Linked DNA regions of Chelativorans sp. AA-79. The protein of the gene in region 2 interacts with the protein of the main gene of each other region in a pairwise test. Links are inferred from orthologs where the notes say so. Each region holds a gene or a part of one and is shown on either strand. Other genes may lie near its edges. The genes, in order: dnaQ, dnaN and dnaE.

Region 1 (3,147 bases), 220 kb from region 2 along the record:
GAGGTTAGACCAAAAACGTGCGTTTCTCCATTCTCCCGTTTCTTCTCCTGGCTATTCCGCTCGCGGAAATCGCCGTTTTTGTGATCGTCGGACAACAGATCGGGTTGCTCTCGACATTGGGCCTTGTTCTTGCGACGGCGATCGCCGGCTCTATCCTGCTTCGCGTGCAGGGATTTGCAGTCCTTTCGCGCATGCAGCGCGAGCTTGCCGAGAACCGGCTGCCCGGACGCGAATTGGTGCATGGGATGATGATCCTGGTCGCGGGGCTTCTTCTCCTTACGCCGGGTTTCGTCACGGATAGCCTGGGGCTTCTGCTGTTTGTTCCCCAGCTACGCGATGCCGCCTGGAAATCTATCCGCAAACGTGTCGTTGTCGTTGCTCCGGCGGGCATGGGCGGCGGAGGCGCCCAACGGGGGCCGGCGGACAAGACGATCGACCTCGACATGAGCGACTATTCCAGCTCGGACGACAAAGATTCGCCGTGGCGGGAGAAGTAGGCCCGGGGCGCAGGGTGTCGACCAATCCAAACTTGTATTGCCAAGGTCACCGTGCTAGCCAACGCCTCTATTTTTGCAACCCGCGCAGGGCGGCGCGCGACATTCCAGAGGATCGAGGCGGATGGCTGAACAGCCCGAAGAAAAAGACGAGGCAAAGCAGGCGGGGAACAGCGACAACACTGTGCCGGCGAACCTTAATGTGCTGACGCAGTATATCAAGGACTTATCTTTCGAAAGCCCCGGCGCACCTCAGTCCCTGCGCGCTCGCGACAAGGCACCTTCGATCAACATCAATGTCAATGTAAACGCCAACCCGCTTGGCGGAACGGACTATGATGTCCTGCTCACACTCACGGCGCGGGCGGAGGCCGACAAGACGGTGCTCTTCAATGTCGAGCTCGTCTATGGCGGCGTGTTCCGTATCCAGGGCTTCCCACAGGAACATATGTTGCCGCTCCTTTTCATCGAATGCCCGCGACTTCTCTTCCCGTTTGCTCGGCAGATCGTTGCCGACGCCACGCGTAACGGCGGCTTCCCGCCGCTGATGATCGACCCGATCGATTTCGCACGCATGTTCCAGCAGCGTCTCGCGGAAGAAGAGGCGCGGAGGAAAGTTCAGGTTTCCTGAGCGCAAAGCAGCAAAAAAAAAGACAAAAGCCGGGCTCTTCGCCCGGCCTTCTCATCAAGTCGCCTCTGGCGCTCAGGCGATCTCGGCCTGTTCGGCCGGTTCAGCCGGAGCCAGCTTCCGCCAGAGGGCGTTGTCACCGATACCTGCCACCAACGCCTCGTGGGCTTGCCGTTCCTCTTCGGTCATCCGCGGAGGGAGGGGGCGGGGGCGGGAAGGCAGTGCGACGACAACGCGACTTTCACTTGCATCTTCAACGCGCTCCTGCGTCTCGACCTCCAGGCCAAAGGCCGCCTGCTTGCCGCCAACCAGTTCAATATAGACTTCAGCCAAGAGCTCGGCATCCAGAAGAGCTCCGTGTTTGGTGCGACGCGAATTGTCGATGCCGTAGCGCCGGCAAAGTGCATCCAGCGAATTTGGACCCATCGGATGCTTGCGGCGGGCGATCGCAAGTGTGTCCACCACGCGAGCGGGATCAACAAATGACTGCCCCAACCGATGGAACTCGGCATTGATGAAGCCGATGTCGAAATTGGCGTTGTGAGCTACGAGCTTTGCACCATCGATGAACTCCAGAAACGAGTCGAGGATTTCGGCAAAGACAGGCTTACCGACCAGGTCCGTGTCGGAAATCCCGTGCACTGCCTGGGCGTCGGGATGAACGGAACGTCCCTGGGGGTTGATATAGTGGTGCATTGAGCGGCCGGTGGGAAAGCGGTTCACCAATTCCACACAGCCAAGCTCAATAATCCTGTCCTCGCGCGAGTCGAGGCCGGTCGTTTCCGTATCAAAGATGATTTCGCGCATTCGAATCACTCCCCACCCGAAGCATGGGCCATGCAGCGCACGCGTTGCAAGGCAGAGATGGTTTAAAAGCCGTCAGCCTTATGTCAGCAGGCCGACGATTCCGCGCACCGCTTGACGCGCCGCTTCCATACCTTTGCTGGTATCGATGATGAAATCAGCCTGGCTCCGCTTTTCCGCATCCGATACCTGCCGGGCAAGGATCTTCTGGAACTTTTCCTCGGTCATTCCCGGCCGAGCCAGCACGCGCTCCCGCTGCACCTGCGGTGGTGCCGTGACGACGACGATCTTGTCCACCCGGTCGGTACCTGCGGTCTCGAACAGAAGCGGAATGTCGAGCACGACAAGCGGCGTTCCCTTCTCGCGATGCTTTTCAACGAACCGATCCGCATCCTCGCGCACGAGAGGGTGAATAAGCCGTTCCAGCCTGTCCAACGCTTCCTGGTTGCCGACAACCGCCTTGGCCAGGCGTGCGCGATCCACCTTTCCGTTCGCGATCGCACCGGGAAAATGCGCCTCGATCAGTGGGATTGCCTCACCCTCGTAAAGCCTGTGTACCGTGGCATCCGAATCATGCACCGGCACGCCTTCCTCTGCAAACATACGAGCAGTGGTGGACTTGCCCATGCCAATGGATCCGGTGAGGCCGAGGACAATCATTTTTCGTCCTCGAGATCCGCGACGACGATTTCACGCAGCCGTGTGCTGACCTGTGGCCACACGCCGAACCATCGGGCAAAGCCGGGGGCGGCCTGGTGCAAGAGCATACCGAGGCCATCCACTGTGCGCAGACCGCGTTCAGCCGCGCGCGTAAGGAGCGGTGTCTGCAATGGAACATAGACGATGTCCGTGACAATCGCGGAGGCCGGCAGCGGAGACAGGTCCAGCATCACCTCCGGCTCACCGTGCATGCCAAGCGAAGTCGTGTTGATGAGGATCTCCGTATCCGAAAGGAGTTCCGGGACCGCCTCCCAGCCATGGGCGCTGGTACTTCCACGAAAGTGATCAACGAGCGCCTGGGCCCGCGCCAGCGTGCGGTTGACGATTCGGATTTCATTTACGCCGCGGCTCTGCAACGCATGCACGATCGCCAACGCTGCACCGCCGGCGCCAAGCACCGTGGCAGCAGATTTCTTTTCCCAATCCGGAACGGCAGCATCGAGATTTGCCGCAAAACCATAGGCGTCGGTATTCCCCCCCCACAGACGGCCATCTTCGAGC
Region 2 (3,080 bases):
TGCCCGACAGTTCCGCCGTCAGCCGCGCGTGGGCGAGCACCAGTCCCACGAGCAGCGCCTTCTGCTCGCCCGTCGAACAGCTTTCGGCCGGCATGTCCTTGGGCGCGTGGCGTACCAGAAGCTCGCTCCGGTGCGGTCCTTCGAGCGCGCGTCCCGCCGCGCGGTCGCGCGCTCGTTCATCACGCAGGCGGGCGCGGAATTCCTCCTCCACGTCGACAGCGGGTCTTAGGGCGACCGCCTCGTCCACAGAGCCTTCCAGCGCGAGGAGCGCCTTAGGGAAAGGGCCTTCCGCCGGCAGGCGCTCGATCATGGAAACAAGAAGCCGCAGCATCTCGGCCCGGGCCGCTGCGATCGCCACGCCGGTTTCGGCCATCTGCGTCTCGATGGCGTCGAACCAGGCGTCATCCCGCACATCGTCGGCGAAGAGCCGGTTGCGCGAGCGCATGGCCTTCTCGTAATCGGCCGCCCGGCGACCATGGGCAGAATCGATCGCCAGAACCAGCCGGTCGAGAAAGCGGCGACGATCGGCGGAGGGGCCGGTGAAGAGCGAGTCCATCGCCGGTGTGAGCCAGATGACACGCAGCCAGTCGAGCAGGACCTCGGCGCTACGCTGAGGCTCGCCATCGATGCGCACCCGGCGCACGGGAACGCCGCCATCCGCACCTGCCGTCCCCGTGCCGATGCGACGAGTGCCCTGGGGGCCTTCCACCTCTGCATGCACGGCGAATCCGTCGCCCGAGCCGATGCGCGCCACCTCCTCCAGTGTCGCGCGCCTGAGGCCGCGCCCGGGCGAGAGGAAGGACACGGCCTCCAGAAGATTGGTCTTGCCGGCCCCGTTCTCCCCCGTCAGCACCACGGCGCCCGGCGCCAAGTCCAATGCGAGCGATGCATAATTGCGAAAATTCGTGAGCGTGAGCCTGGCGAGATGGACTTGCGCCGGGCGACCGTCCTCTGCCCCTGGAAGCGTCCTGGTCACACCCGCATCGGCATCAGAACATAGAGCGCGCGCTCATCGGACGTGTCCTGTATGAGCGTCGGCGAACCGGCGTCCGCCAGAAGAAATTTCGCCTCGCTTCCCGAAAGCTGCGCGGCCACATCAAGCAGGTAACGCGCATTGAAACCGATTTCGATCGGATCGGCGTCGTAGCCCGCCGGAATCTCCTCCGTCGCGCTGCCCGAATCCGGATTGTTGACCGTGAAGGTGACCTGTCCGCTGGAGATGGAGAGCTTCACGGCCCTTCCGCGCTCGGAAGAGACGGTCGATACGCGGTCGACGGCGGCGGAGAAAGCCTGCCGGTCGATGACCAGTTCCTTGTCGTTCCCGGTGGGGATGACACGCTGATAGTCGGGAAAAGTGCCGTCGATCAGCTTCGACGTCAGAACCACACTGCCAATGGTGAACCGGACCTTCGTGTCGGAGAGCTCCACGGTCACCGCCACGTCCGGGTCGTCCACCAGCTTCTGCAACTCGCCCACTGTCTTGCGCGGGATGATGATGCCGGGCATGCCTTCCGAGCCCGCCGGCGCTTCGATCTCGGTGCGTGCCAGCCGGTGTCCGTCAGTCGCCACGGCACGCAGCTTCAGCGCACCGTCCGATTCCAGCGCGTGCAGGAAAATGCCGTTCAGATAGTAGCGGGTCTCTTCCGTGGAAATCGCAAACTGTGTCTTCTCGATGAGGCTGCGCAGGGCGGCCGAATCCATGCGGAAGACGTGTGAGAACTGGCCGGCGGTGAGTGACGGGAAATCCGCCTTGGGCAGGCACTGCAGGCGGAAGGTGGAGCGCCCGGAGATGACCGACATGGTCTGGCCGTTCTCTTCCATCTTGAGCATCACTTCCGCGCCGTCCGGCAGCTTGCGCACGATATCGTAGAGGAGATGCGCGGGCACCGTCGTCGCGCCCGCCTGCTCGATGGAAGCCGGGGCGGCCTCGGTCACTTCGAGGTCAAGATCCGTCGCCTTCATCTCCAGGCTTGTGCCATCGACGGACAAAAGAACATTGGAGAGAATCGGTATCGTGTTGCGCCGTTCCACCACCCGGTGGACATGGCCGAGCGACTTCAGAAGATTGGAACGTTCTAAGACTACACGCATACCTGTGTTTCTCGCCTGGATGAAGAGGGATGCGACATGGCCGAAGCCCTTCGCAGCCTGCTCCTTACATGCTGGAATTGCGCCAAACTGACAGGAAATCTACGAGAAAGGCAAGCCCGCGGAACGGCCGGAGCCATTTTCCGCGGGCTTCCTGGGGATAACGCTTCTGCAGGCGTTTTACTGCCGCACTCCCGGCTCAGGCTTGCTCGCTGATCAACCTCTTCAGAAGCTCGATCTCCTGCGCGAGCTGCTTGTCGTCCCCCGACATACCTTCGATCTTGCGCACCGCGTGCAGCACCGTCGTGTGGTCTCGCCCGCCGAAGCGGCGCCCGATCTCGGGCAGCGAACGCGGCGTCAGCACCTTGGCGAGATACATCGCCACCTGCCGCGGCTTGACGATGGAGCGGGTGCGCCGATTGGAGAGCAATTCCGTCTTCGACACATTGTAGTGACGTGCGACCACGCGCTGGATGTCCTCGATGCGCACGCGCCGAGGCTCGCCGGAGCGGCACACCGGCCCCAAGATCTCATCGATGCGCTCCAGCGTGATCTGTGGTTCGAACGAATGGCGGAAAACCAGCTGGTTGAAGGCCCCTTCGAGCTCGCGCCCGCTCCCCGTGACCACTTGCGCGACGTGGTCGATCACCTCGGCCGGTATATCCAGCGAAGGGTCTTCGACGCGCGCGGCAGCCAGCCGCTGCTGAATCATGGCAAGCCGCAATTCATAGTCCGGCGGAAGAATCTCGAGCGAAACGCCGCCGTTGAGGCGCGACTTCACGCGTGGCTCGAGCGACTCCAGTTCGGATGCCGGCCTGTCCGCTGCCACAACCACCTGCCGTGCGCTGTCGAGCAGCATGTTGAGCAGGTGGCAGAACTCGTTCTGGATGGACTTGCCCTGCAGGAACTGCATGTCGTCGATGATGAGCAGGTCGATGTCGCGAAGCTGCTCCTTGAGCGTGAGCGCATTGTTGTCTCGGATCGCGGTGGCA
Region 3 (4,149 bases), 2.5 Mb from region 2 along the record:
AAACTCCATTGTTCTTCTTTTGTTCTTATCTAGCGCAGCGCTGCTCGCTAGACAAGATGCAATGGAATCGACAGGTTCTTGTCGTCGCAAATCTGTGCAGCTGGGATTGATCGTCTCGCCGCGCTCGGCTGCATCGACCTGCCAACGGCGGATGGGGCGATCGGGGCCGGAGAAAAAATCTCGCCTATCCAGCAGCCAGCCTAAACCATTTCCACGTCCACCACGCCCGGCACGGCGCGCATGGCGGCGGCGATCTGCGGGGAGATGCGGTAGCGTTCCGGCAAGCCGATCTCGATCTCGCCCTGCCCGCCCTCCTTGATGACGATCAGGCTCACCTGCCCTTCCCCGCGCGTGTTGAGCTGCGACGAGATCGCGGGCAGCGGCTTCGGATCGCGCAGATAGACGCGCAGCGCCTTCTGCATGCGGCTCGCCTCCTCCTCCAGCGACTGGACCGTCTGGATGCGCAGGCTGATGCCCTCCGGGCGGTCCTCGGCCGAGACCATGATGACCACGGACTTGCCGGGCTCGAGCACGTCGCGGTACTGCTGCAGCGTCTCGGAAAAGAGAACGGCCTCATACTGGCCACTGGCATCGGAGAACTGCACGATGCCCATCTTGTTGCCCGTGCGCGTCTTGCGCTCCTGCTTGGCCGTCACGGTGCCTGCCAGCCGCCCGGCGGTCGCGCCGCGCTTTACAGCGGCCTGGAACTCCACCCAGCTCTGGACGCGCATCTTCTCGAGCGTCGCCTGGTAGTCGTCGAGCGGATGGGCGGAAAGGTAGCAGCCCACCACCTGGAATTCGCGGTGCAGCTTCTCGGCGGGCAGCCAGGGCTCCGACAGCGGCAGATGCAGCTTCTGCGGCTCAAGTGCCGCCGAACCGAAAATATCGGCCTGGCCCATGGCCGCGTCCTCCGCCGCGCGCGCGGCCATGCCCATCAGGCGATCGACGCCGGAAAAGAGCGCGGCGCGGTCGTGACCGAAGCAGTCGAGCGCACCGGCACAGATCAGGCTTTCGAGCACGCGCTTGCCGACGATCTTGGGATCGACGCGGACGCAGAAGTCCTCAAGGCTCTCGAACTGCTTTTCCCTGCGCTTCTCGACGATGTGCTCCACCGCCGCATCACCCACGCCCTTGATGGCAGCGAGCGAGTAATAGATGCGGTTCTCGCCCACCTCGAAATCGCGGTAGCTCGACAGAACGGACGGCGAGACCACCTCGATGCCCAGGCGGATCGCGTCGCGGCGGAAATCGTTGAGCTTGTCGGAATTGGCCATGTCATAGGTCATGGACGCGGCCAGGAACTCGACGGGATAATGCGCCTTCAGATAGGCCGTCTGGTAGGAGACGACGGCGTAGGCGGCCGCATGCGACTTGTTGAAGCCGTAATCGGCGAATTTCGCGAGCAGGTCGAAGATGAAATCGGCCTGCTGCTTGGAGACGCCCCGCTCCGTCGCGCCGGTTACGAAAATGCCGCGCTGCTTCTCCATCTCCGCGCGGATCTTCTTGCCCATGGCGCGGCGCAGGAGGTCGGCTTGCCCGAGGCTGTAGCCCGCCAGTTCCTGCGCGATCTGCATCACCTGCTCCTGGTAGACGATGACGCCCTGCGTCTCCTTCACCAAGTGGTCGATCTTGGGGTGGATCGAGGCGATCTCCTCCTCGCCGTGCTTGCGCGCGTTGTAGGTGGGGATGTTCTCCATCGGGCCGGGACGATAGAGGGCGACCAGCGCGATGATGTCCTCGATGCGGTCCGGCTTCATGCCGATCAGCGCCTTGCGCATGCCCGCACTTTCCACCTGGAAGACGCCCACTGTTTCGCCGCGCGACAGCATGGCGTAAGTTTGGGGATCGTCGTAGGGAATTTTGGACAGGTCGATTTCAATGCCACGTCGGCGGATGAGCTTTACCGCGGTCTCCAGCACTGTCAGGGTTTTGAGGCCGAGGAAATCGAATTTGACGAGGCCCGCCTGCTCCACCCATTTCATGTTGAACTGGGTGACCGGCATGTCCGAGCGCGGATCGCGGTACATCGGCACCAGTTCCGACAGCGGCCGGTCACCGATGACGATGCCGGCCGCGTGCGTGGAGGCGTGGCGGTAGAGGCCCTCGAGCTTCTGCGCGATCTCCAGCAGCTGGCCGACGATCGGCTCCTTCTCCACCTCCTCGGCGAAGCGCGGCTCGTCCTCGATCGCCTTGCCGAGCGGCGTGGGATTGGCCGGGTTGGAAGGCACCATCTTGCACAGCCGGTCCACCTGCCCATAGGGCATCTGCAGGACACGGCCGACATCGCGCAGCACGGCGCGCGCCTGCAGCGTACCGAAGGTGATGATCTGGCCCACCTGGTCGCGGCCGTATTTCTCCTGAACGTAGCGGATCACCTCCTCGCGCCGGTCCTGGCAGAAGTCGATGTCGAAGTCTGGCATCGATACGCGGTCCGGATTGAGGAAGCGCTCGAAGAGCAGCGAAAAACGCAGGGGATCGATATCGGTGATGGTCAGCGCGTAGGCGACCAGCGAGCCCGCGCCCGATCCGCGGCCCGGACCGACGGGGATATCGTGGGCCTTGGCCCATTTGATGAAGTCCGCGACGATGAGGAAGTAGCCGGGGAACTTCATGCGCTCGATGATGCCGAGCTCGTATTCCAGCCGCTCGACATACTCCTCGCTCGTATGTCCCTCGGCCAGCCCCTGGATTGCAAGCCGCTTCTCCAGGCCCTCGCGTGCCTGGCGGCGCAGCTCGGCCGCCTCCTCCTGCAGCGCGGCCGCCTCGTCTCCGGCCTCGCCGCCGGTGAAGCGCGGCAGGATGGGTTTGCGGATCGTGGGATAATAGGAGCAGCGCCGGGCGATCTCGACGGTGTTGTCGAGTGCCTCCGGCAGGTCGGCGAAGAGCGCGGCCATCTCCGCCTGGCTCTTGAGATAATTGTCGGGCGTGAGCCGGCGACGGTCGTCCATGGCGATGACCGCGCCCTCGGCGATGGCAACCAGCGCGTCATGGGCCTCGAAATCGTCGCGCGTGAGGAAGAAGGCCTCGTTGGTGGCGACCAGCGGGAGGTCGTGCCTGTAGGCAAGATTGACGCTCGCCGCCTCGACCGCACGGTCATAGCCCTGTAGCCGCTCCAGCTCCACATAAAGGCGGTTGCCGAAGGTGCGCTTGAGGAAGAGAAGGCGCGCTTCCGCGGCCTCCCCCCGGTCTGCCTTGAGGGCGGCGCCCACCGGCCCGCGCGGGCCGCCGCTGAGGCAGATAAGGCCCTCCGCATGCTCCTCGAGCCACGCGGTGGTCACATGCGGTGCCGCCCCGGCTTCGTTCTCGAGATAGGCGCGGCTGACCAGCCGCACCAGATTGGCGTAGCCCGTCTCGGTCGCCGCGATCAGCACCAGCGGATCATAGTCGTTGAACGCCTTGCGGCCATTGCCGCGGCGGGCTTCCGTGAAGGCATCCTCGAAGGCCACGCCGAGCTGGCAGCCGGTGATGGGCTGCACGCCGTCCTTCACGGCCTTCTGGGCGAATTCGAGCGCGCCGAACAGGTTGTTCGTGTCGGCGATGGCGATGGCCGGCGCCTCGTCCTTCACGGCGTGGCCGATGATCTTTCCCAGCGGCAGCGCGCCTTCCAGCAGCGAGTAGGCCGAGTGCACGCGCAGATGGATGAAATTGCGCTCCGGGCGGGCCTGGATGCGCGCCGCTTCCTTCATCAGAGGATCACGCGATCTCCGGTCGCCTGCCATGTCCTATCGCTTCCTCGTGAGATTCGTGTGGCCGATCCGCCCATGTAGCGCCGGTGCGCCCGAGACGGCAAGGCCGCCATGGGCCTTGCCACGAAAACAAGGGAGGGTGGCGGAACTCGGGAACGAGTAGGCCTCTCGTGAATTTCTGTGGAAACCCAAACCCCTTTGGAGGAAATCATGAAAGCCTTACTTACCGCCACCGTTACCGCCTTCCTGCTCACGGGCGGGGCTGGCTACGCGCAGACCACCGTGGTCATTTCTCCCGAGCAGGAGACCGTCATCCGCGAATATGTGGTCGAGCATCAGGTGGAGCCGGTAGCGCCTCCTGCCGACGTGACGATCGAGGTGGGCACCACGCTGCCCGACACGATCGAGCTCCATCCTCTCGAGGCGCCGGACCTCGAGGCCGAATACCGGTATGTGGTGGTGG

What was found.
Region 1: the proteins of dnaN (region 2) and dnaQ interact in binary tests that used the Escherichia coli proteins (3 or more experiments, as listed by UniProt). The link is inferred for Chelativorans sp. AA-79 from one-to-one orthologs.
Region 3: the proteins of dnaN (region 2) and dnaE interact in binary tests that used the Escherichia coli proteins (3 or more experiments, as listed by UniProt). The link is inferred for Chelativorans sp. AA-79 from one-to-one orthologs.

Annotation. Positions count from the first base shown.
Region 1 is NZ_CP120361.1:219,472-222,618, forward strand. The notes cover bases 64-3,062. They hold dnaQ (DNA polymerase III subunit epsilon), read right to left. Parts: upstream 1,930-3,062; coding sequence 1,198-1,929; downstream 64-1,197. Other genes in these bases: PVE73_RS01115 (FxsA family protein), read left to right, coding at 81-497; secB (protein-export chaperone SecB), read left to right, coding at 619-1,125; coaE (dephospho-CoA kinase), read right to left, coding at 2,008-2,586; PVE73_RS01135 (shikimate dehydrogenase), read right to left, coding at 2,583-3,062. Outside these bases: more of PVE73_RS01135, read right to left, coding at 3,063-3,147. UniProt on the Escherichia coli protein: DNA polymerase III is a complex, multichain enzyme responsible for most of the replicative synthesis in bacteria. The epsilon subunit contain the editing function and is a proofreading 3'-5' exonuclease.
Region 2 is NZ_CP120361.1:648-3,727, reverse strand. What follows is about bases 33-2,964. They hold dnaN (DNA polymerase III subunit beta), read right to left. Parts: upstream 2,092-2,964; coding sequence 973-2,091; downstream 33-972. Other genes in these bases: dnaA (chromosomal replication initiator protein DnaA), read right to left, coding at 2,288-2,964; recF (DNA replication/repair protein RecF), read right to left, coding at 33-976. In the rest of the region: more of recF, read right to left, coding at 1-32; more of dnaA, read right to left, coding at 2,965-3,080. UniProt on the Escherichia coli protein: Confers DNA tethering and processivity to DNA polymerases and other proteins. Acts as a clamp, forming a ring around DNA (a reaction catalyzed by the clamp-loading complex) which diffuses in an ATP-independent manner freely and bidirectionally along dsDNA.
Region 3 is NZ_CP120361.1:2,521,968-2,526,116, reverse strand. What follows is about bases 1-4,001. They hold dnaE (DNA polymerase III subunit alpha), read right to left. Parts: upstream 3,687-4,001; coding sequence 201-3,686; downstream 1-200. Other genes in these bases: PVE73_RS12230 (DUF1236 domain-containing protein), read left to right, coding at 3,897-4,001. Also shown: more of PVE73_RS12230, read left to right, coding at 4,002-4,149. UniProt on the Escherichia coli protein: DNA polymerase III is a complex, multichain enzyme responsible for most of the replicative synthesis in bacteria. This DNA polymerase also exhibits 3' to 5' exonuclease activity. The alpha chain is the DNA polymerase catalytic subunit.